One region of the Micromonospora sp. HM134 genome, then DNA from elsewhere that is predicted to be linked to it. Evidence: riboswitches for the same ligand, from Rfam matches in the RefSeq annotation. Region 1 holds a riboswitch; each other region holds the start of a gene.
What was found. A riboswitch is a leader RNA that binds a small molecule or an ion and turns the genes downstream of it on or off. The one in region 1 is predicted to bind cobalamin.
Positions count from the first base shown of each region.

Region 1 (7,287 bases):
TGAAGGGCAGGGCGAACGCAACCTCGTCGACCTCGCGGAACGCGACATCGTCGAGCAGTCGTTCGGCGATCAGCTCCGACGGGCCGACGAGATCGGGGGCGAACATCATCCGGGCCGGACCCTGGGGTGACGCCGTTCGGGGCGTGCGTTGCCGGGCGTACTCCTCGTAGCGGGCACGTTGGGTCGGGGTGGCGGTGTCGGTGGGGATGACGACGAGTCCCTGCGAGACACGAGCCCGTTCGCCGTCCGGGTGGTGGGCGCGGAACGTCCGGATGTGCGAGAGCTGGATCGCGGTGAAGTCGGTGGACTCCTCGGCCTTGACCACGCTGCTGGTGAGCAGGTTCATGCCCTGCTCGCCGGCCCAGCGGGCGGAGTGGAGGCTGCCCGCGCCGTACCACATCCGGGCGGCCAGGCCGGGGGAGTGCGGTTGCACCCGGCGGGAGAACTGTTCGAAACCCTCGAAGCCCTCGACGTCGCTGGCCGGCTCGCCGCGAACGAGGTCGAGCAGCCGTCGTACCCGCGTGTAGCTGAAGTCCTCCGCGTCGGCGGTGTCCGGGTAGAGCGACCGGCGGACCCGGTCGTAGTGCATCGGTGGGCCGACGCTCACCCCGGGGTTCAGGCGCTCGCCGGAGAGGATGTCGACCGTGGCCAGGTCCTCGGCCAGCCGCAGCGGGTTCTCCCAGCCGAGCGGGATGACCGCGGTGCCGAGCTCGATGTGCCGGGTCCGCTGTGAGGCCGCCGCCAGGACGGCGATCGGTGAGGATATGCCGTACTGGAGGTGGCGGTGGCGTACCCAGGTGCTGTCGAAGCCGAGTTGCTCGCCCAACTCGATGAGCCGGAGTGTCGCCTCGTGGCCGGTGCGGGGGTCGGCCTCGTCGAACAGGCCGATGGTCAGGAAGCCGAGCTTTCGCAGTGCTGCCGACTGCTTCGACGCAGGTGTTCCACTCACCGTCCGCCTCCAAGGATGCCCACCCAGGGACCTGGAACCCTACCTGGTCGGTAGGAAAGGGTTGCGCCCGGCGGCGGCGCAACCGCAGGTTGGGCGGGTCGTCGGGTTACGGCGTGCCGGCGAAGCCGGGCATCCGGAGCGGGTCATCCACCCGGGCTGGGTGGCCGGATCCAGTCCGCGTTCTCGCCGCAGGGCCTGACGCGCAGAGCCGGCGACCGGCCCGAGATCCGCGCGCCGGCTCAGCCGAGTGTCGCGGTCGCCGCTCGCAGCTCGCTCAGGGCGGCCAGCGTGTAGCGGGCCAGCCCGTGGTCGGCGTCGGTGTCGGCCCACTCGGCGTAGCCCCGCTTGAACGCGAGCAAGCCCAGCTCCCCGGCCAGCGCGGCGGCCGCGTCGGGGACACCGCGGGCGGTCAGGGCGGCGGTCATCGCGGCGGCCATGCTCACGCTCTTGAGGGCGTCGCGCTCCTGTAGCTCGGTGCTCGCCGCGACGGCTGCCTTGAGTCGGGGTCCGATCTCGCGGTTGAGCGGGCCCATCGCGTCGGACGCCCGCTGCAGGCCGGCCGCGACCGCCTCGAGCGGGGTGGCCCCGGCCGGCGCCTCGGTGATGCCCTCGGCGAGCAGCCGGCTGAGCGTCTCCTGCCCGGCCGCCAGCAGCTCGCGCTTGTCGGGGAAGTGCCGGAAGAACGTGCTCTTGGTGACGCCGGCCCGCTCGGCGATCTGCGCGACCGTGGTGGCGTCGTAGCCCTGCTCGGCGAACAGGTCGACGGCGGCGACGATCAGCCGCTCGCGTGCTCCCGGTTCCCAACGTGCCATGTCGTCCATCATAAGTGATGGGACTCTTGTCCCATCACGTGCTACGGTGATGGGACAAGAGTCCCATCACTTTCGGGAGCGTCCATGCAGGTCTTCATAGCCGGCGGCACCGGGCTGATCGGCTCGGCGGTCGTCGCCGAGCTGCTCGAACACGGGCACCGGGTGCTCGCGCTCACCCGCTCCGACACCTCAACCAAGGCCGCTGAGGCGGCCGGCGCCGAGACGATCCGGGGCGGCCTGGCCGACCTCGACGTCGTGCGAGCCGGCGCGGCCCGCTCCGACGGCGTGATCCACCTCGCCTTCGGCAATGACTTCAGCAGCCCCGAGTCGGTGGCCGCGGCGGTCGCCGAGGAAACCGCGGCGCTCATCGCTCTGGGCGAGGAGCTGATCGGCAGTGACCGTCCGCTCGTGACGGTTTCCGGCACGCCCTGGGTGGCCGGCCGGCTCTCGACCGAGGGCGACCCGCTGCCGCTCGAGGGCCCGGTCGGGGGCCGCGGGCGTACCGTAAATTCGATCTTGGCGTTGGCTGCTCGGGGTGTCCGCAGCTCGTCGGTCCGGCTGCCCCGCACGGTGCACAACCACGGCGAGGGCGGCTTCGCCGGGCTGCTCACCCAGATTGCCCGGCAGTCCGGCGTCTCCGGCTACCCGGGCGACGGCACCCAGCGCTGGCCGGCCGTGCACGCGGTCGACGCTGCCGTGCTGTTCCGGCTCGCCCTGGAGAACGCACCGGCAGGCACCGCCTGGCACGCGGTGGACGACGAGGGCGACGCGGTGCGGGACATCGCCGAGGTCATCGGGCGGCGACTCGGCCTGCCGGTACGGCAGGTGCCCGAGGAGACGTTCGGCCCACTCGGCGAGATCTTCGCCGCCGACCAGCCGTCGTCGAGCGCACACACCCGGGCGACCCTCGGCTGGACGCCGACCCACCCGAAGCTGCTCGCCGACCTGGAGAACCTCCAGCCCTGACCGGTTGCCCTCCACCCGCGGCGCCGACGCCGGCTGCCCCTGGCCGGGCCGGCGCTGCTGGTGCCGGCTGGCCCGGCACTGACCACTCACCTGCTCGTCTGGCCCGCCCTGCCGACGCTTCCCGGCCACGCCGACGCGATCGTGCAGCCGGCGTCCCGGGCCGTCGAGTCCGCCGCCCGCCGGTCAGGTGTGCCGGCTCGTGGCGGCGACCATGTCGACGAGGGTGTCGGTGAGGTCTTCGGCGCAGACGCCTCCCCACTTCGGGTCGGCCAGCTGGCCACTGGCCTCCAGACCGGCGATCCCGTTCGCGCTGCTGATGAGCAGGGCCGCGTACCGGCGGGCGTCCTGCTCGCCCACCAGTTCGGCGACGACGGCCAGGAACTCGGTCTGGCTCCGCTGGGCGGCCCGGGCGAGTGCGGTGGGATCGCCGGGCGGGTTGCTGAACATGAGCTGGTAGAGGTGTGGCTGAACGCGGCCGACGTCGATGAGCGCGAGGAGACCGCCGCGGATCTTCTCGGCGGCGGACAGGCCCGGGTCGGCGCGGAGGGCCTGCATGCGGTCGCCGAGCGTGTCCCACGCCCGGGTCCCGACGGCGATCAGCAGGCTCTCCTTGTCGGGGAAGTGCCGGTAGGGCGCTCCGCGGGTCACTCCCGCGCGTGCTCCCACCGCGCGCAGCGTCACCGCGTCGAGGCCACCGGAATCGAGCAGCTCAGCGGCCGATTCGAGCAGCGCGCGGCGGGTGGCGGCGGCTGATTCGGCGCGGCTGGTCACGCGGACGATGCTAGTCCGCTGGTGACGACCAGGTCACTTCCTTCGGTTGACGTTGTCATCTCAATGGCGCAGACTAGAGAGATGACAACGTCAACTGAAACTCGGGAACTCGTGGTCGTGACCGGCGCCTCGACCGGCATGGGTGCGGCCACCGCGCGGGAACTGGCCCGCCGCGGCTTCCACGTCCTCGCCGGCGTACGACGCGACAGCGACGCCACGGCCCTGCGGGCCGACCGCATCGAGCCGGTGATCCTCGACATCACCGACCCCGACCACGTCGCCGCGCTCGCCGCCCGGGTCGGGCGGGACCCGCTGCCGCTGCGGGCGCTGGTCAACAACGCCGGCGTCCCCGGCGCCGGCCCGGTCGAGGTGATGCCGCTGCACGAATGGCGGCGCATCTTCGAGGTGAACCTCTTCGGCCACGTCGCCGTCACCCAGGCCCTGCTTCCCGCCCTGCTGCGCGGCAGGGGACGCGTCGTCAACATCAGCTCCCTCAACGGCAGGATCTCCATGGCCGGCTACGGGCCGTACGCCGCCAGCAAGTTCGCGATGGAGGCGATGAGCGACGCGTTGCGCAACGAACTGGCCCCCCACGGCGTGCAGGTGGTGGTGGTCGAGCCGGGCGGCGTCCAGACCGAGATGTCCCGCGTCGGCCTCGCCGCCCTCGGTCGCCTCGACGACACGATGACCCCCGAGCAGAACGAACGCTACGGCGCCCTGATGCAGGCGATACCCTCCCACGTGGCGGCGTTCACCAGGGCCGGGGTGACCTCCACCGTCGCCGCGAAACGGATCGCCGCGGCGGTGACCGACCGCAGGCCCCGCACCCGCTACACCATCGGCGCGACGGCTGCCTTCCTCATCCGGGCCTCCCGTATCCTCCCCGACCGGACGCTCGACCGGATGACGACCTCCGACCTGCGCAGGCACTACCCGACCGGGAACCGTCGCCGGACGACCGCCAGCCGGTGAACGCCGAGGCCGGCGTCAGCGGCCCACCGTCACCCGGCTGCCGGGCCGTATCCGGCGACCACCTCGGGCACGAGGTACGTGATCCACCGGTAGCATCGGCGGCGGCACGAACGTGCGAGGTGCCCCGCGTGGTGCGGGGAGAATCGGGAAGCCGGTGTGAATCCGGCACGGGCCCGCCGCGGTGACCGGGGAGCGACCGTCCAGGCGCGAGGAGCGCAGCCACTGGCCGTACGGCTGGGAAGGCGGACGGGTCGGCGTTGATCCGGGAGTCCGAAGACCGGCCTCGCGTCGACCGCCCACCCGTCCGGGGTGGGCCGAGCGCAGCGGGAGCCTGCCTGTGGAACTCTACGACGCCATCCACCGCCGCCGGGACGTCCGGGCCGAGTTCACCGGGGAGCCGGTGCCGGCCGGCACCCTGCACCGGATTCTCGACGCCGCGCACGCCGCGCCCAGCGTCGGCTACTCGCAGCCGTGGGATTTCGTCCTGGTCCGGGACCCTGCCGTCCGCCGCCGGTTCCACCGGCACGTGCAGGCCGAGCGGGCGACGTTCGCCGCCACCCTGGACGGTGCCGCGGCCGACCGGTTCGCGCGCATCAAGATCGACGGGGTGCTGGAGTCGACGCTGTCGGTCGTCGTCACGTACGACCCGCGGCGCGGGGGCCCGGCGGTGCTCGGGCGGCACGCCATCGCCGACGCGGGCCTCTACTCCGTCTGCCTGGCCATCCAGAACCTCTGGCTCGCCGCCACCGCCGAGGGGCTGGGCGTCGGGTGGGTGTCCTTCTACCGGGAGTCGTTCCTCGCCGAACTGCTGGGCGTGCCGGCCGGCATCCGGCCGGTGGCCTGGCTCTGCGTCGGGCCGGTCACCCACCTGGCGGCCGTGCCCGACCTGGAACGGCACGGGTGGCGGCGGCACAGGCCCCTCGCCGAGGCGGTGCACCACGACCGCTGGCCGCAGCGGGCGACCGACCAACCGAACAGCTAATCCAGATACGTCTATGCAGTTGCTAGGTTTGCGGTTGCAATGAGTCATTGCCTGGTTACGTTGGGAGGAGTTCTATGCGTACCACCGTCAAGGTCCTGGCCGCGTCCGCCCTGGCCGCACTGAGCCTCGTCGCCGCCGGTGCCACCCCGGCCCTCGCCGCCGCCCCGGCGCCCTTCTGCGAGTCCGGCGGCTCGCAGTTCTACTGCGACGGCAGCAGCACCGAAACGACGACCTGGACCATCACCTGGTACTCCGGCAGCGTCGGCACCTTCACCGCCGGGTCGACCCTCTTCGCCAGCTGCCCGGCCAGCAACCTCGGCCGTCCCGTGCGGGCCAGCTACAGCTACTTCGACGGCAGCACCACCCAGTACAGCGACACCACCCAGTTCATCTGCCGCAGCGGCCCCTGGCAGTAGAGCCCTACGGAGTCCGGCGTACGCGCCACCCGCGCGTGCGCCGGACAGGCTGTGGTGGCGGAATGAGGTCCGATGACAGCCGAGCCGGTCCGCGAGGGGAAGTACGCGCGCATCGAGCGGGAGCGGCGGTTCCTGCTGGCCGGACCGCCGCTGCCGGCATCGGTCACCGCCAGCCGTCGCATCACCGACCGGTACCTGACAGGCACCCGGCTGCGCCTCAGGCGTGCCGAAAGCCCCGCCGACGGATCCCGCGAGTGCAAGCTCACCCAGAAGGTGCCCGCCGCGCGGCCGGGCCACATCCAGGGACTCATCACGAACGTCTACCTGTCCCCGGCCGAGTACGAACTGCTCGCCCGCCTGCCCGCCGCGACGCTGTCCAAGACCCGTCTGAGCGTCCCGCCGCTGGGCATCGACATCTTCGATCCGCCCCTGCATGGTCTGATCCTGGCGGAGGCCGAGTTCACCTCCGACGCGGCGGCACGCTCGTTCCTCCCACCCCCGCAGGTCCTCGCCGAGGTCACCGACGACCCCCGGTTCACCGGTGGCTCACTCGTCCATGCCCACCGCGAGGACCTGCTCGGCTGGCTCGCCGACTACGGCATCACGCCAGCCCCTACCACCCCGTGGACCGCCTGAACCCCCTCGACCACCGGCACCGACGACTGCGCAGGTGGTTAATCCGCAGACGGTCCCGTGGGCGGTCGACGGCCGCAATCCGACCGGACGTCGGTCACCGCCGGCTACCGCGCCGACTCGGCTCGGTCGGGGAGTGGGCGAGTCGAGGTGGTAGTTTTCCGCCCCTGTGCTGGGACAGTCGAGAAAGGACGTTCGGGTGACTGACGGCCACTCCGGGGCCGGGCCCGCCGTCGAGGTGCCGCGGCGACGACGTCGGTGGGTCATCCCGTCGGTGGTGGCCCTCGTGGTGCTCGCCCTGGGTGGCGGTGGTGCGGTGGCGTACCGGCAGCTCGCTGACCGGGAGGATGAGGATCCGGGGGTGACGGCCTGTCGGTCGGCCGGGTTCGTGGTGCGGGCCGCGCAGGGCGAGGTCGCCCCTGATGACGAGGTGCGGCGGGTGGGGGAGTTGTTCCAGCGTTCCGCGCACGAGGATCTGCGGTCCGCGGGGGTCTTCGCGGTGGGCACGGTGCAGCGGGCGCAACGGGCGCAGGATCCGCGCGATGCGCCGGAGACGGTGAAGTTGCGGCAGGTCAACCTCGCCGCCGCAGTCCCCAGGTTGATCGCTGCCTGTGCGGAGCGCCAGGTCACCGTCAAGGGATAGCCGTGGACGTGGGCGTCGCTGCGGCCTGACGTACGGTCGCGGCGACGCCCGGACCCGACGGGCGGCATCCGGACAGGGTCGGACCCGCTCGTGCCGGACTCACCCTTCCGGGGCGACCTGACCGTTCGAGGTGGGCAGCCCTT
Region 1 covers NZ_CP041061.1:2,957,298-2,964,584, forward strand. The annotation lists gene FJK98_RS13000 (LLM class flavin-dependent oxidoreductase) at 1-949, opposite strand, end outside; gene FJK98_RS13005 (TetR/AcrR family transcriptional regulator) at 1,189-1,761, opposite strand; gene FJK98_RS13010 (SDR family oxidoreductase) at 1,846-2,727, shown strand; gene FJK98_RS13015 (TetR/AcrR family transcriptional regulator) at 2,911-3,498, opposite strand; gene FJK98_RS13020 (SDR family oxidoreductase) at 3,580-4,470, shown strand; cobalamin riboswitch at 4,571-4,771, shown strand; gene bluB (5,6-dimethylbenzimidazole synthase) at 4,808-5,452, shown strand; gene FJK98_RS13030 (hypothetical protein) at 5,527-5,868, shown strand; gene FJK98_RS13035 (hypothetical protein) at 5,941-6,504, shown strand; gene FJK98_RS13040 (hypothetical protein) at 6,701-7,144, shown strand; gene FJK98_RS13045 (TetR/AcrR family transcriptional regulator) at 7,244-7,287, opposite strand, start outside.

Region 2 (7,287 bases), 2.2 Mb from region 1:
GGTGAGGAGTCGGGGTGACAGGGGGCAGGGACCGAGCAGCACCATTCGGAAGCCCGGAACGTCGATCTGGTGCACAGCCCGCTGCGGCCACCACCCGGTGAGCCATGGGTTGCCGGAGATCGGATCGAGCATAGTCCGGCGGGGACCTGGCGACCGGTCGTCGATGGCGTCCGAGGGGCGGTGGCTCATCACCCAGCATCGGGTGCCGGGGATGTCGGACGTCAATCTAGGCGGAGGCCACGTCGTCCAGCGCGCCCGAGCGGGCGAGGCCGACGATGTCGCTGAGCTGGCCGCCGCTGAGTCGGATCGCGTTGCCGAAATCATCGGTAATGACGACTCGCTGCTCGGCCGGCGCTGCGGGGTCGATGTACAGCTCCGGGCATCCGCAGTTGCAGTTGCCGCACAGGGTGAGCACGTGTACCAGGCCGTCGGCTGCCATGTGAGCCTCCACTCGTCGGACGTCGTTGTTCAGGCTAGGGAGGGTCTATGCGTTCCTGCCGTGACCGATCAGTGTTTGTCAGCGGGCGACTATTCCTGACGGGGTGGGAACCCGGTGGTGGTGCTGTCCGACTACCTCTGATTGTGTGGGTGGTCGGGCTACCGACGTGGCTTCCCGAGTGTCCGATTGAGTAGTCCCAACAGGAGCGCCGCGGCACCGAGGACGACACCGGCCACGGCGACAGCCAGCGCGACCCCGGCCGGCCGGTCGGCGGCGGCCGTCGGCGGGGGTGCGGTGATCGGCATCCCGTGTTCGTCGACGCCGCTGGCCGCAGCCTCGGTCAGGCGTAGGACGATGGCGGGGTTCTCCGGCTCGGGGCCGCCGGCCGGGGGTTCCTCGATCCAGCGGGAGATGACGCCGTCGGCGTACGTCTGGAGAGCCTTGAACACGATCCGGTCGCCGGTCGTGGGCAACGGGCCCACGGAGACGCTGAACTCCTGGAACTGGTTGCCGTCGATGGCGTCCTCGGCGGTTGCCGCCGTCCAGGTCACCGAGGTGATCGCCTCGGTCACCGTTGCCGAGCCGACCTTGACCGGCGCGGCGAGTGGGCCGTCCTCGACGGTCGCCCGCCACCCGGCCAGCTTGTGGACCGCCGCCGAGGTGATCGGTGTGGTCTCGGGCATCACGATGCGTACGCTTGTCGTCGGCGCTTCGGCGCGCTCGTTGGGCACCCGGAACGTCAGGGTGGTGAATCCACCTGGCGCGGCCTGGGCGGGGCTTACCGAGACGTGCGCCTGCGCCGGGCCGACCGGCGCGATCGCGACCGCCGCTCCCGCGAGCAACGCCAGGGCGATCCGGCCCGGTACATGCTGTCGCATCGTTCATCTCCTCCTGCTGGGCGTGCCTTCGCTGGCCTTCAGCGGCGGCTATCGCACGATGTTCATCATGGTGGGGAGGCCGTCGGGTGGCGTGTGGGGGTGTGCCAGGCGATGTGGCCGTCCGGTCGCACCAGAAGGCCACCGGTGTCGTGCAGGCCGCACTGGTCGAGGAAGACCGTTCGCGCAGATGGCGACATCACTCGGTCGAGGTGGTGGACGGTCAGTGGAAACCCGACCTTCTGCTGCTCGGCCGCAGTCGAGGCCCAGGCCGCGTCGGGCCGGCGAGCAGGATGAAACCGTCGCCTGCGACCAGGTCGAGGGTGGACCGGGTCTGTTCCGGGTCGAGCCAGACGTGGGGGAGACGGTGGCCCGGCCGGCCGGTGGGGACGTAGTCGGCCACCGGATCCCCGGCAGGCGGGGCCGTGCCATCGGCGATGACGGCGGCGGAGGTGTAGTGGTGGCGAACACCGCCGGTCAACCACCGTCGGCTGCGGCCTGACTGCGGGGTCCCCGTGCCGGTCGTCGGGCACGGGGACTCCGCACAGCGCCGACGACCGGACCACGGCGGGCCGCCGATCCGGGACCAGCCGTGGGACAGCGCGGTCATCCGCTGGTGGCCAGGCGGACACCCAGGGCGATGAAGGCCACCGCGCAGACCCGGCTGATCCGCCGAGACCACCGACCGTCGGTCACCCGGCCGGCGAACCTGCCCGCCCCGGCTCCGAGAGTGACATCGACGGTGAGCTGCACCACGACGAAGATCGCACCGAGGAGCACCAGCTGCGCCGTCACGTCGCCAGTCGCCGGGCTGACGAACTGCGGCAGGAAAGCCACACTGAACAGGATCATCTTGGGGTTGAGGAGATTGGTCACCAACCCGCGGAGGAACGCCCCGCCACTGCGGCTGTTCCGCTGCGCCGTGGTGGAAGCCGTCGCCCTGCCGTCGCGGAGGGCCCGAACCCCGAGGACGATCAGATACGCCGCCCCGGCCCAGCGGATCGCGGCGAACAACACCGGCGACGCGGAGACCACTGCGGCGAGACCACAGACCACCGTCGCCACATGTACCGCCTCGCCCGGCCGCGACCCCGAGCGCGGCGACCGCGCCGGCCCGGGCGCCGTAGCGGGTCGCATTGGCCAGGACGAACATCATGTCCGGCCCAGGAGTGACCATGAGGACGGCGATGGCGGCAAGGTAGCCGGCCAGGGTGGCCACGGACAGCCCGAGCACCACTCAGCCCTCCTCAGCACCGTCGAGCAACGCCCGCCGAAGAGCGAGCCGGTGCTCCCGCCGGATCTGCGCCTCCCGGTAACGACGCCGGTCACCATCGGTCTCCGGCAGCAGCGGCGGCACGGCTCGCGGCTGACCGTCGTCGTCGACGGCGACCATCACCAGGTGGGCGGTGGCCACGTCCACCGGCGGTACCGCCCGGTCCCAACGGTCCGCGCTGACCTTGACGGCGACCTCCATCGAGCTGCGGCCGGCCCAGGTGATCCGGGCATCGACGTGCACGACGTCGCCGACCCGTACGGCCCGTAGGAAGGCGGTCTCGTCGATGGCGGCGGTGACCGCCGGGCCGTCGGAGTGTCGGGCGGCGACCACTCCGGCGACGGAGTCGATGAGGTTGAGGATCCGACCGCCGTGGACGGTGCCCATCAGGTTGGTGTGGTGCTGGTCCATGATCTGCGACAGGGTCAGCCGTGACGCCGACGGGGGCCGGCCGGTGAGTGTGGTGCTCTCGTGCATGGTTCATCCGTCCTCGGGAAGCACACCGACCGACCAGCCGGCACGCACGTCGAGGACACGCCGCAGCGCATCACCCGCCCGACCCGCCCGCGAGGTCGACGGCAGCGCACCCACCTCGTGGATGCGCAGCGCGGGCAGGTCTTCGGACTCGTGGGCGTGATCCGGATGCCGGATCTCCTACTGGCCGTCGCTTCCCAGGCCGTGCGGCCCAGTGCTGGTGACGGCGGTCGTTCCCACTCACCGCTGCGGGGCAGTCCCGGATTCCCACCGGTCGGTGCCGTCGGCACGTCTGGTGGTGCCGGCGGCACCGACCGGATGACCACCGCCGTCAGCTGTCGGGCGGAGTGGCGGTGACGGCGACGAGCAGGGACAGTTCCCGCACGAGATCGTCCATGGACTGGCCGCTCTGCGCGCGGAGCAGCCCGAGGCTCAGATCGGCCAGCAGGTAGAAGCCGAGGCTCTTGGCCTGCTCGGAACCGAACGCGGCGAGCAGCTCCTCGGCGCCGCCGAGGTCACCGCGGTGCTTGGCCGCGATGACCCCGGCGGCGCGTTGGACCAGTTCGGCCGCTGCCGGGGTGGGGCTGGTCACGCCGATCAGATCTTTGGCGTGGTGGCGCGGGCGGCGTCGAAGCGGGCGATCACGTCCGGCCAGTTGACCAGGTTCCACAGCCGGTCGACGTAGTCCGGCCGGACGTTGCGGTACTGCAGGTAGTAGGCGTGCTCCCAGGCGTCGAAGACCAGCAGTGGAACGGAGCCCTGGCCGACGTTGCCGTGGTGGTCGTAGACCTGCTCCACGATCAGCCGCTGTCCGAGTGGTTCCCAGGCAAGCACGCCCCATCCGGAGCCCTGCACGCCCTTGGTGGCGGCGGACAGCTGCCCGGCGAACGCGTCGAACGTGCCGAAGTGCTCCTCGATCGCGGCGGCCAGCTCGCCGTCGGGACGGTCACCGCCGTCCGGGGAGAGGTTGTTCCAGAAGATCGAGTGCAGTACGTGCCCGGACAGGTTGAACGCGTACGTCTTCTCCAGGCCGACCAGGGTCGAGAAGTCTCCCTTCGCTCGGGCCTCGGCGAGCTGCTCCAGGCCGTCGTTGGCGCCCTTGACGTACGCGGCGTGGTGCTTGTCGTGATGCAGCTCCAGGATCTGCCCCGACATGGCCGGCTCCAGCGCGCCGTAGTCGTAGGGCAGATCGGGCAGGGTGTAGACCGCCATCAGAACTCCTCGGACTTGCTGCCAATCTTACGCTCTTGCCACTATCTTGCAATAGAACTGGTGATCGTGCGGCGAGGAGCGGCGGTTGACCACATCGGAGACCGAGCGGGTGAACCCCGCGATGCAGCGATTACGCCGCGCTGGCCTGCGCAACACCGCAGCCCGGCGCGGAGCGCTCGACCAACTCGCCCACGCCGTAGGTGGCCGCGGGCACCTCACCGTGAACGAGCTGTATCAAGCCCTGCTCGCCCGTGGTGTGGCCGTGGAACTGTCAACCGTGCATCCGGTGCTGCAGCAACTGGTCGAGCTGGGCATCGCCCACACCGTGCCGGTCGGCAGGACGACGACCTTCGGCCTCGCCGACGACGCCCATCACCACGCCGTCTGCGGCACCCGCGGCGACCGGCGGCAACTGCCGGCCGAAGCCATCGCGGCGAGCGTGGCCGCCGCCCGCGCTGTCGGGATCAACACGGAACTATCCGGCCAGCCCAGCGGTGACGTGGTCTACGGGCGGCGTGCGCGGTGCCGAACAACGGCCCGCTGAGGACCGCACCCGCCGGCACACCCCCCGCCCCGGTGTCGGTCGGACCCGGGGCCCGGCACGCCTCTCCGCACCGGGTTGCGCAACCGCGGCGGGCCGACCGGCAGCTGCTCGCTGGCCCTCCGCGCGACGGCACCTGCCAACACACAACTCGAAGACCGCACGGATGCGCAGGCGCTGCTGGCGGACCAGCCTCGGCTCCGCCACGTCGTCACGGAAGCCGACCTGCACACACTGCGAGTAGCCGCGCATCGCCTACGATCTGGCGGATCTCGTTCGGGGTCATGTCAATGCGCGCAACGTTTGATGCTTAGGCATGTTGCTTTCGGATGCCCAGTGGTCGTTGTTCGAGGGGATGCTCCTGAAAGCGCTGGGACGCCTGGGTCGGAAGGGAATGACTGGCGACGTATGATCGCGATGGTGGCGAGGCGTCAGGCCGAGATCCCGGCACCGGTGAGGGAGGGGTCAGGATGTTCGGTCGGAAGAAGAAGCTCGACGCTATGGTGGCGCAGCTCAGGCCTGACCTGAGCCGGGAGTCACTGGGCGTCGGGCCCGACTTCCCGGGCGTCGCCCCGAACCCGCTCCTGAGCAGTGACGCACGCAAGCGCAATGCGGACCTACGTACTGGGGTGCTTGCGCTCGGTGTCCTCGTCGGCTGGCGGGAGGTGAACAGCAACCCTCGCGTGGTCCTGATGTTCGACGTGGAGACCGCCGAGGGCATCTCGTTCCGCGGTATCGCCGACGAAGGTCTCACGATCACCGAGCTCACCCGACTCGCCCCGGGGCAGACGTTGCCCGTGCGCTACCGGCCGGCCGTCATGGACCACTACGTCGCCCTAGCCCGGGACGCGGACCCCGCCCGTGTGCGGCAACTCTCTGACCAGATCGCGAGCCGTAAGCGGACCTGACCGGGAACCCCTGGCCGGGTGCGGGTTGTGCCGTGACCATGAACGTTCACGATGTTGGTTGACACGCCGCCCGTGGTGTCGGTCGGGGCGGCGTCGTGGCGATCAGGCTGTGGCAGATCTTGTACGCGTGCGGCGGCTCAGTGATCAAGAAGGTCAGCAGCTGCTCAGAGTCACCCGTCGGGGAGCCGGTTCACCGATCCGACCGAGGCGGGCGGTGGGGGCTGTCCCGGCCAGATCAGCCCAGATAACGAGGCATCCATCGTCGAGACGGCCAACACCCGCTCCGAGAAACTGGGGCGGCGTTCACCCGGTGGAGCATCCGCAAACTCGCCGACCACCTGCGAGTTCACACAACTCGCCGCGACGTGGCGACATCGTTCAACGCTCAGCGCGAGCGGGGGCGACTGACAGTAGTCGCCGCAGGGCTGGTCTGATGGCGGTGGCGAGGGTGCCGTCGTCGCCGGTATGTAGGGCCAGGTTGACTACGCCCATTGCGGTGTGTCCGGTGGATGCATGACGGGCTGCGGTGGCGATGTCGGCCCGGGGGATGTCCGCGAGGAGGTGCCGGATGAGTGCGCCTTCGCCCCAGAACGCCTCGGCGGGGACGGGGAGTCGACCGAGCCATGACAGGAGGATTCGCGCGCGGTCGACCGGTGAAGGTGCGATGGTGGTGAGTTGATCGTTCATGGCATCAAGTTGTGTGGTGGACAGTTCGCCTACTTGTTGGCCGGTGAGGGGCAGCAGGACCGGATGGAGTACGTGGGGGACGGCCCGTTCGGTCAGGTGCTGCCTGCCGGCGTCTCCGGCGGGTCGGAACTGTGGGTGTCCTTCGTGCAGATTCAGCAGGTCGGTCAGTGGTGCCAGGAACAGCGGGATCTGGTCCGGGACGCCGTGGGTGGCCAGGAGCAGGTGCAGCGCGGCGGGATCTGCCACGTGCAGGTCGTTGTGTAGGCGTTGCCGTTCCCAGCTGATGTTGCCGTAGCCGTGGAGGCTGGCAGTGGTGACGAGTTCATCGGAGTCATCGTGGAGTGCGATGGTGGTGTCGCCGGGGCAGCGGCAGATGTTCTCGGTGAAGCGGCCGGTCGTGGTCAGCTTTCGCGCCGCTTCGATCGTGGAGGGGGAACGTAGTTCGGCCAGGGTCGCCCGGTCGGCCAGGGGGCCGGCGTCCTCGCCGCCGTCGAGGATCCGCACGACGTGCGTCCGTGACCACACATCCGAGAGCCAGCTGATCACGGTCAACCTCTCCACGCCGTGCCCGGCCCCGCCGCCGATCCGGCATGCGGGTTCGTCGGGCTGTCAGCGTACGGCGCTGGTCTGCGTTTCCTCGGATCGTCAGTTGCCGGGGCGATCGATGAGGCGGCGGAGGGCGTTTCCGGTGTGGGGGAAGGCGAGTCGCAGGGTGTCGGCGGTGAGGCGGATGCCCCACCAGGTGAGGGCGACGAGGTAGCCGATGATCAGGGCGCTGTGGGTGTTGTAGCTGATGACGAGGGCGTAGCCGATGGTGAGGCCGGGTGTGGTGATGAGGCGGATGGTGCGGGTGCGGCTGACGGTCAGGGCGGTGGCGG
Region 2 covers NZ_CP041061.1:5,130,988-5,138,274, reverse strand. The annotation lists gene FJK98_RS22090 (hypothetical protein) at 1-132, opposite strand, end outside; gene FJK98_RS22085 (hypothetical protein) at 227-439, opposite strand; gene FJK98_RS22080 (YcnI family protein) at 598-1,317, opposite strand; gene FJK98_RS22075 (LysE family translocator) at 1,921-2,379, opposite strand; gene FJK98_RS22070 (acyl-CoA thioesterase) at 2,552-3,064, opposite strand; cobalamin riboswitch at 3,204-3,336, opposite strand; gene FJK98_RS22065 (hypothetical protein) at 3,393-3,653, opposite strand; gene FJK98_RS22060 (superoxide dismutase) at 3,659-4,273, opposite strand; gene FJK98_RS22055 (Fur family transcriptional regulator) at 4,359-4,817, shown strand; gene FJK98_RS22050 (hypothetical protein) at 5,285-5,722, shown strand; gene FJK98_RS22040 (hypothetical protein) at 6,101-6,913, opposite strand; gene FJK98_RS34585 (Hsp70 family protein) at 7,055-7,287, opposite strand, start outside.
Region 2: another riboswitch for cobalamin. It lies ahead of FJK98_RS22070 (acyl-CoA thioesterase); the one in region 1 lies ahead of bluB (5,6-dimethylbenzimidazole synthase).

Region 3 (7,287 bases), 150 kb from region 1:
GGACCTCGACGGTCAGGTTGCCGGAGGCGGCGGTCGAGGTGAAGGCGCGGGTGCGGTTGAGGGTGACGGCGTTGTCGGCGGTCTGGGCGGCGAAGCCGGTTCCGGTGACGGTGACGGTGCTGCCGGGCGTCACGACGGAAGGCGTCACGGCGGTGACGGTGGGCGCGGACTCGTCGGGCCCGGTGACCACGAAGGACTGTGGGCTGGTCGCGGTGACCCCGCCGACGGTGACGGTGACCAGGCCGGTGGTCGCTGCGGCGGGGATCCGCGCGACCAGACGCCGGCCGGTGGCTGTGGTGACGGTGGCGGGGACGCCGTTGAACGCGACGGTGTTCTCGGCCGCCACCGTGGAGAAGCAGCCGCCCTCCAGGGTCACCTCGGTGCCGACGGCGGCGCGGGCCGGCACCACCGACAGCAGGGCCAGGGCGGGGGCGGGGGTGCCGTCGTTGCTGACCGAGGTGGTGTTGCCGGTGGGGTCGTACCGGTAGCGGGCGGTCCGGCCGCCCTGGTCCTGCACCCCGGCCAGTTGTCCGGCGGCGTCGTAGGCGTAGCCGATGGAGTCGCAGGAGACCGAGGCCGGGACCATGTCCGGCAGGTCCGCCCGGACGGCGAAGGCCAGCAGCAGGACGAGGGTGGCGAGCGTCGCGGTCGAGCGCAGCCGGGCACCTGCCCAGACCCTCGATCGGATGGTGCGGCGGTCGAGCGGTCCCGACATGCTGCCTCCTCAGACGCAACTTCTGGTGGCAAGATAGGCGACATCCATCAACCGAAATAGATGGCCGGGTGAACAGCGCATCCCCCGCATTGATCACCCACGGTGATCGGGTCATCTACCGGCAGAAACGGTGGGCGGCCCGCCGGAGGTGTCAGCTATAGGACAGTTGATTGTGTAGTCCGATCACGGGCAAAAGTGGGCAGGTCAGGGCTCTGCCGATTGATGAGGGATGGTCAGCACTGGCACCGTATGTGGCATGAGCGGTCGACGTGTCGGCTCGGAGGGGATATAGGGCATGGCAGAGCGACACTCACGCCGATCCGCACGGTCGAGCGGGAACAGCGACCGGCCGGTGAGCAGGCCGCCGGACCTGGTTGCCGCCGAGTACGTGCTGGGCCGCATGGTCGTCGAGCGGATGCCCTGGTACGCGGCGGACTGGCTCGCCGACGGGCACGACGGGCCGGCCCTGCGGGAAGTTGCCGGGCTCGACGGCACCGACACCCGACTGATCGGCGAGCTGCTCCCCGCCGCCCTCGACGAGATGGGCGTACGCGTTCCGTCCGCGGCGGAGGCCGCGGACACCTGGCTGGCCACGCTGGCGCAACGGCTGGTCGACGGTGCGATCGACGAACGCACCGTCAGCGAGCGTGTTTCCGCCTTCGTCTGCGAGCGTGGGGATCTCGACGAGATCCGACACAGTCCGTTCACGGACCTGCACGTGCTCGCCGACGAGTGGGATCAGGACGGGGAACGTGGCAACCGGGAACTGGCGAATTCGGTCCGTCTGCTGTGCCGTGACCACCTGTCCCGCGTGCCGGCCTCGCCGGGGGGTGACCTCACGAGCCTCGCCCACGGCAGCGCAGCACAGCGCACGGCCGGCCTTCGCCGGCTGCTCAACGCCTGGGATTTCATCGGCGTCCACGACCTGCGGGCGAACGTCGACGAGTACGACTGCCTGATCGCACCGCTGCTGTCGAGGCTGTCCGCCGGTGCCGGCGCGGGGGATCTCAGCGGGTACCTGGCGGCTGAGATCCGCGGCCACTTCGGGATGACCGTCGGCGACGTCGAGACCCGCGCCTTCGCGCGGCGTCTGCTGGCCTGGTGGGGCGCCGGGTAGAAGGTGGCCGGTCGACGTGGCGTGACGTGTCCCGCCGATCCGGCGGTCCGACAACGCCGCCTCGTCGCCGCATATCCCAGTGCCGATAATTGCGTCGGCACATGGGGTCACCGATGCCGTCCCTGCCGCTCGATCCGGTTTCCGACAGTACGAGCTTCGCCGACCGCTCCCGCCCGGCCCGGCATTTATCAGCGCCAAAGCGTAACGTGATGAATGACTCGTTGCGTACGTGTGACCGGCCTGGATCGAAGGAGTCCGCACCATGCCCGAGCAGTACTCGCGGCGCTCCTTTCTCAGCGGGGTGCTGACCTGCGGCGCAGTGAGCGCTTCGGCGGTCTACCTGCTGCCGGGCGGACACCGCCCGCCACCGGTGGAGCTTCGGCTCGCCACCGGGGCCGACCCCACCGGGGCACGGAAGCTGCTGATGGACATGTGGAACCAGGCCAACCCCGATACCCCGGCCCGGTTCACCGACGAGGTCGAGGGTGGATCAGGCGATGAACGCACGAGGCTGTTGACGGCGGCCCGCAATGGCAGTGCCGACATCCTCAACCTGGACGTCGTCGACATCCCCGAGTTCGCCGCGCAGAAGCTGATCACCCCGATCCGGTTGACCGACCCGAACTTCCTGACGTCGGTGAAGGATCTCCACCAGGTCGACGACACCTCGAACAGCTACTGGGCCGCGCCGCTCAACACCGATGTCGGCATGCTGTTCTGGCGCGACCCCGGGACCGAGCAGCCCGATGTGGTGAACTTGTCGACGGTCCTCGGCACCCTTGCCGACAAGGGCTCGTTCGTCGGCCAACTGCGCCCCAACTCGTCCAACTACAACGAGGGTTTCCTGGTCAACATCCTGGAGCACGCGCTGTCGGTGAACACTGACCTGCTCAGCGCGACCGGTGAGATCCTGTTCGAGCTGAAACCCTGGCAGAGAGCGCTACAACCGTTGCAGGCGGCCATCGTGGCCGGGAAGGTCAATCGCTCCAGCGACGAGAACGCCAGCCTGGACACGTTCGTGGAGGGCCGGCCGACGTTCATGCGCAACTGGCCGGTGAAGTACCGCGAACTCCAGCAGCGTAAAGACCCTGACCTGCTGGCCGGGAAGATCAAGGTGTACCCGCTGACGTCCGGGGTGCTCGGCGGCCAGAGCCTCGCCCTGGCGCGTGCCTGTCCCCACCCCGACCAGGCCCTCCGGTTCATCAACTTCATGACCGGCACCGCAGCCCAGAAGGTCCTCGCCGGGCACGGCTTCGCCCCGACCCTGGCCGAGGCCTACAACGACAGGAACCTCCAGGCGGTCATCCCGCACCTGGAAGCACTACGTGGTGCGGTGGAGAATGCCCGGCCCCGGCCGATGCACCCGGGATACCGCGCGTTCGCCGAGGTCTTCGTCGACCACGTCGCCCGGATGCTCCGCGGTGAGTCCGACCTGACCTCGGAGTTCATCGCCGCCATGAAGGCGGCGCTCGCATGACCGGAGACCGGGTGGAGGAGGGTCCGTGAAGGTCGAGCCGTGGCAGGTGCCGATCCTGGTGATGGCCGGGATCATCCTGGCGGAGTTGGTGATCAGGGTGATTCCGCGCCGTTGGACGGCACACCTGGCCAGGCAGCAGGTCCGCACGGTGGCGCTCGGCGGGCTGGCGGTCCTGGTCATCGTCGTCGGGGTGTTGGCGCTCGGCCCGGACCTGGCCGACCAGATCGCCAGCGTGGCGGCAGCCGTCGCCGGGCTGGTCGCGCTCTGGCTGACCTACCGGTCGTACCAGTTGCAGACCGCCGCGAGCCCGGACGCCGCGGCCGGCCCGGCGCGGGACACCGCGGAGCCGGAGGCCGCGGGCACCACCGGGCAGCCGCCCGGTCGGTGAACGGCTGTCGTGTCGGCAGTTACCGGAGGGACGCGCCAGCGGCGCTGTTGGCAGGCCGTGTCGTGCTTCGGCAGGTGCCCGTGCACCAGGTACGCGGTGACGATGTCCGTCAGGCAGGCGTTGGCCTGGCCGCTGAGGAGCGGCACTCCTAAAGCGTCCTAGGACATCGGGGTGGCGGGGGTGCTGCGGGTCCTGGTCAGGTCGAGGTGTCGCCACGGTGAGCGGCTTCCCCGAAGCCCTCGGCGGGACTGCCGGCCCCCCTGCACGTTGCCGCTCCGGTCACCCGGTGCGTTGCCCGACGCAGCCGCTGATCGGGCGGGCGGTCAGGAGGAGCAGGTGTTGAGCATGGTCTGTAGGGCGGACTTCTCCGACGATTGCAGCCGCAGGCCCCAGGTGTACTTCACGGTGATCCACATTTTGCTGTAGGTGCACCGGTACGACGACAGGGGAGGCTGCCACGTGGAGGGGTCCTGGTCGCTCTTGGACTGGTTGACGTTGTCGGTCACCGCGATCAGCTGCGGGCCGGACAGGTCGTTGGCGAAGCTCTGCCGGCGGCTGGTCGTCCAGGAACTCGCCCCGGAGCGCCACGCCTCCGCCAGAGGGACCACGTGGTCGATGTCCACGTCCGACGCGGCGGTCCAGGTCGCCCCGTCGTACGGGCTGTACCAGCGCCCCGACGTGGCCTGGCAGGAGGAGTTGACCACGACCGACGTGCCGTCGCGTTTGAGGATCTGCTCACGGGTGTCACAGCTGCCGCTGACGGTGATCCAGTGCGGGAACAGGTCCCGGGAGTAGCCGCTGGTGGAGCCCTCGGCGGCGACGGTGAGGGCGTTGAGCTGCGCCTGCGCGGTCGCCTTCGACGGGATCCCCGGCGGCGTCGCCGACGCCGTCCCCCCGATGCCCGCCGAGAGGGCTGCGCCGACGAACGTGGCTAGTGCCAAGGTCACGGCACGCACCCGGGGCCGGGCCGGCCCGGACGTCTTCGTGGTCGGTCCTGACATGCCACGCCTCCCGGTCACCATCGACGACAGATGCAATCATCATCCTCGATGGAAGGTGACAGCGGGATGGCATCCGCGTGAAGACCCGCCCGGAGGGCCCGACCTGAGTCGGGAGTCACTCGGCGTCGGGCCGACTTCCCGGGAGTCGCCCCGAACCCGCTCCTGAGCAGTGATGCACGGAAGCGCAATGCGGAACTGCGTACTGGACGGCAAACCGAACGCCCCTGTCCCAGCAGAGTCGAACTCCTGACCTTCTGATCCGCACCCCGGGCCGAGGCATCGTCGTGGTGCCCGTAGGATCGCGGGCAGTGCTGGTTCGTCTCTCCCGTGCGCGGGTGAGACGTCGTAAGAGGGAACCCGGTGTGAGACCGGGACTGCCCCGCAGCGGTGAGTGGGAACGACCGCCGTCAACGAAGCACTGGACCGCAAGGTCTGGGAAGCGACGGCCAGTAGGCGACCCTGTGTCACGCCCACGAGTCCGAAGACCTGCCAGCGCTGCGCGTGCCGCCGGTGCGCGCCGTCGGCGGCCTCTCGGGAGGGCCAGGGCGGAATGCCGGTTACGCCGTGGCGTATCCGTCTTCCTCTCGGGTGGTCGTCGGACACCGCGAGGGAAGGACCATCTGTGACCACCTCATTCGGGCAGAGCACCGTGCTCGGCTATCCCCGTATCGGCGCCCACCGCGAGTGGAAGAAGGCCGTCGAGGCGTACTGGGCCGGCACGCTGGACGCCACCGAGTTGGAGGCCGTGGCCGTCGGGCTGCGGGCCGAGGTGTGGCGGACGCTGCGCGACGCCCGCCTCGATGCGATCCCGTCCAACACGTTCTCCTACTACGACCACATGCTCGACACCGCCGTCGCGGTGGGGGCGGTCCCCCGCCGGTTCGCCCGGCTCGGCCTCGGTCGACTCGACACCTACTTCGCCATGGCCCGTGGTGTCGATGCCGCACCAGCGCTGGAACTCACCAAGTGGTTCGACACCAACTACCACTACCTGGTGCCGGAGATCGAGCCCGACACCGTGTTCGCGGCGGACCCGGCGAAGGCGCTGAGCGAGTACGCGCAGGCACGTGACCTGGGCATCGCCACCCGACCGGTGCTGGTGGGTCCGGCCACCTTCCTGCTGCTGGCCAAGGGCGACGATCCGTTCGCCCGGCTCGACGACCTGGTCGACACGTACGCCCGGATCCTCACCGCCCTGGCCGACGCGGGCGTGGCCTGGGTCCAACTGGACGAACCCGCCTACGTCGCCGACCGCACCACGGCCGAGATCGACGGCCTGCGGCACGCCTACCGACGTCTCGGGGAACTGCCACACCGTCCCCGGATCTTCGTCGCCACCTACTTCGGTGACCTCGGCGACGCCCTGCCGGCCCTGCTGGACACCCCGGTCGAGGCGATCGGCCTGGACCTGGTCGCCGGCCCGGGCAACCTGCACCGGCTCGCCGCCGCCGGTCCCCTGCGCGGCACGACCGTCGTCGCCGGCCTGGTCGACGGACGCAACATCTGGCGCACGGATCTGCGGGCGGCCGTCGCCGCCGGTGCCACGGTCGCCGGACTGGCCGACCACGTGGCGGTGTCCACCTCCTGTTCGCTGCTACACGTGCCGGTCGACCTGTCGGCCGAGACCCACCTCGACCCGGAGTTGTCCGCGCGGCTCGCGTTCGCCCGGCAGAAGGTCGACGAGGTGGTCCTGCTCGGGCGGGCGCTACGCGACGGCACCACCAGCCTGCCGGCCCCGTTGCCGCCCGCCCCGCCGGCGTGGCGGCACGACGACGTGCGCGGCCGGTTGGCGGCGTTGCGCCCTGCCGACCGGCACCGTGGCGACTACGCCGGGCGGGCCGCCCGCCAGCAGGAACGGCTGACGCTACCGGACCTGCCGACCACCACGATCGGTTCGTTCCCGCAGACCGCCGAGCTGCGCCGGGCCCGCGCCGCGCACCGCGCCGGCACTCTCGACGACGCCGGCTACACGCAGCGGATACGCGCCGAGGTGGAGCAGGTCATCCGGTTGCAGGAACGGCTGGGCCTGGACGTGCTGGTGCACGGCGAGCCGGAACGCAACGACATGGTCCAGTACTTCGGCGAACAACTCGACGGTTTCGCCGCCACCACCCACGGATGGGTGCAGTCCTACGGGTCCCGTTGCGTCCGACCGCCGATCATCCACGGTGACGTGGCCCGCCGGGCACCGATGACCGTCGCGTGGTCCACCTACGCCCAGTCGCTGACCGACCGTCCGGTCAAGGGCATGCTCACCGGCCCGGTCACCATCCTGGCCTGGTCGTTCGTCCGCACCGACCAGCCCCTGGCCGACACCGCCGACCAGGTGGCACTCGCGCTGCGCGACGAATGCCACGATCTGGAGGCCGCCGGCATCCGGATCATCCAGGTCGACGAACCCGCCCTCCGCGAGACCCTGCCGCTGCGTCGGGCCGACCAGAAGGCCTATCTGGACTGGGCGGTCGGCGCGTTCCGGCTGGCCACCGGCGGCGTCGCCGACGACACTCAGATCCACACCCACCTGTGCTACAGCGAGTTCGGTGAGGTGATCACCGCCATCGACGCGCTCGACGCCGACGTCACCAGCAT
Region 3 covers NZ_CP041061.1:2,807,595-2,814,881, reverse strand. The annotation lists gene FJK98_RS12430 (pre-peptidase C-terminal domain-containing protein) at 1-715, opposite strand, end outside; gene FJK98_RS12425 (hypothetical protein) at 1,068-1,832, shown strand; gene FJK98_RS12420 (extracellular solute-binding protein) at 2,095-3,309, shown strand; gene FJK98_RS12415 (hypothetical protein) at 3,335-3,697, shown strand; gene FJK98_RS12410 (HNH endonuclease family protein) at 4,021-4,698, opposite strand; cobalamin riboswitch at 4,994-5,207, shown strand; gene metE (5-methyltetrahydropteroyltriglutamate--homocysteine S-methyltransferase) at 5,321-7,287, shown strand, end outside.
Region 3: another riboswitch for cobalamin. It lies ahead of metE (5-methyltetrahydropteroyltriglutamate--homocysteine S-methyltransferase); the one in region 1 lies ahead of bluB (5,6-dimethylbenzimidazole synthase).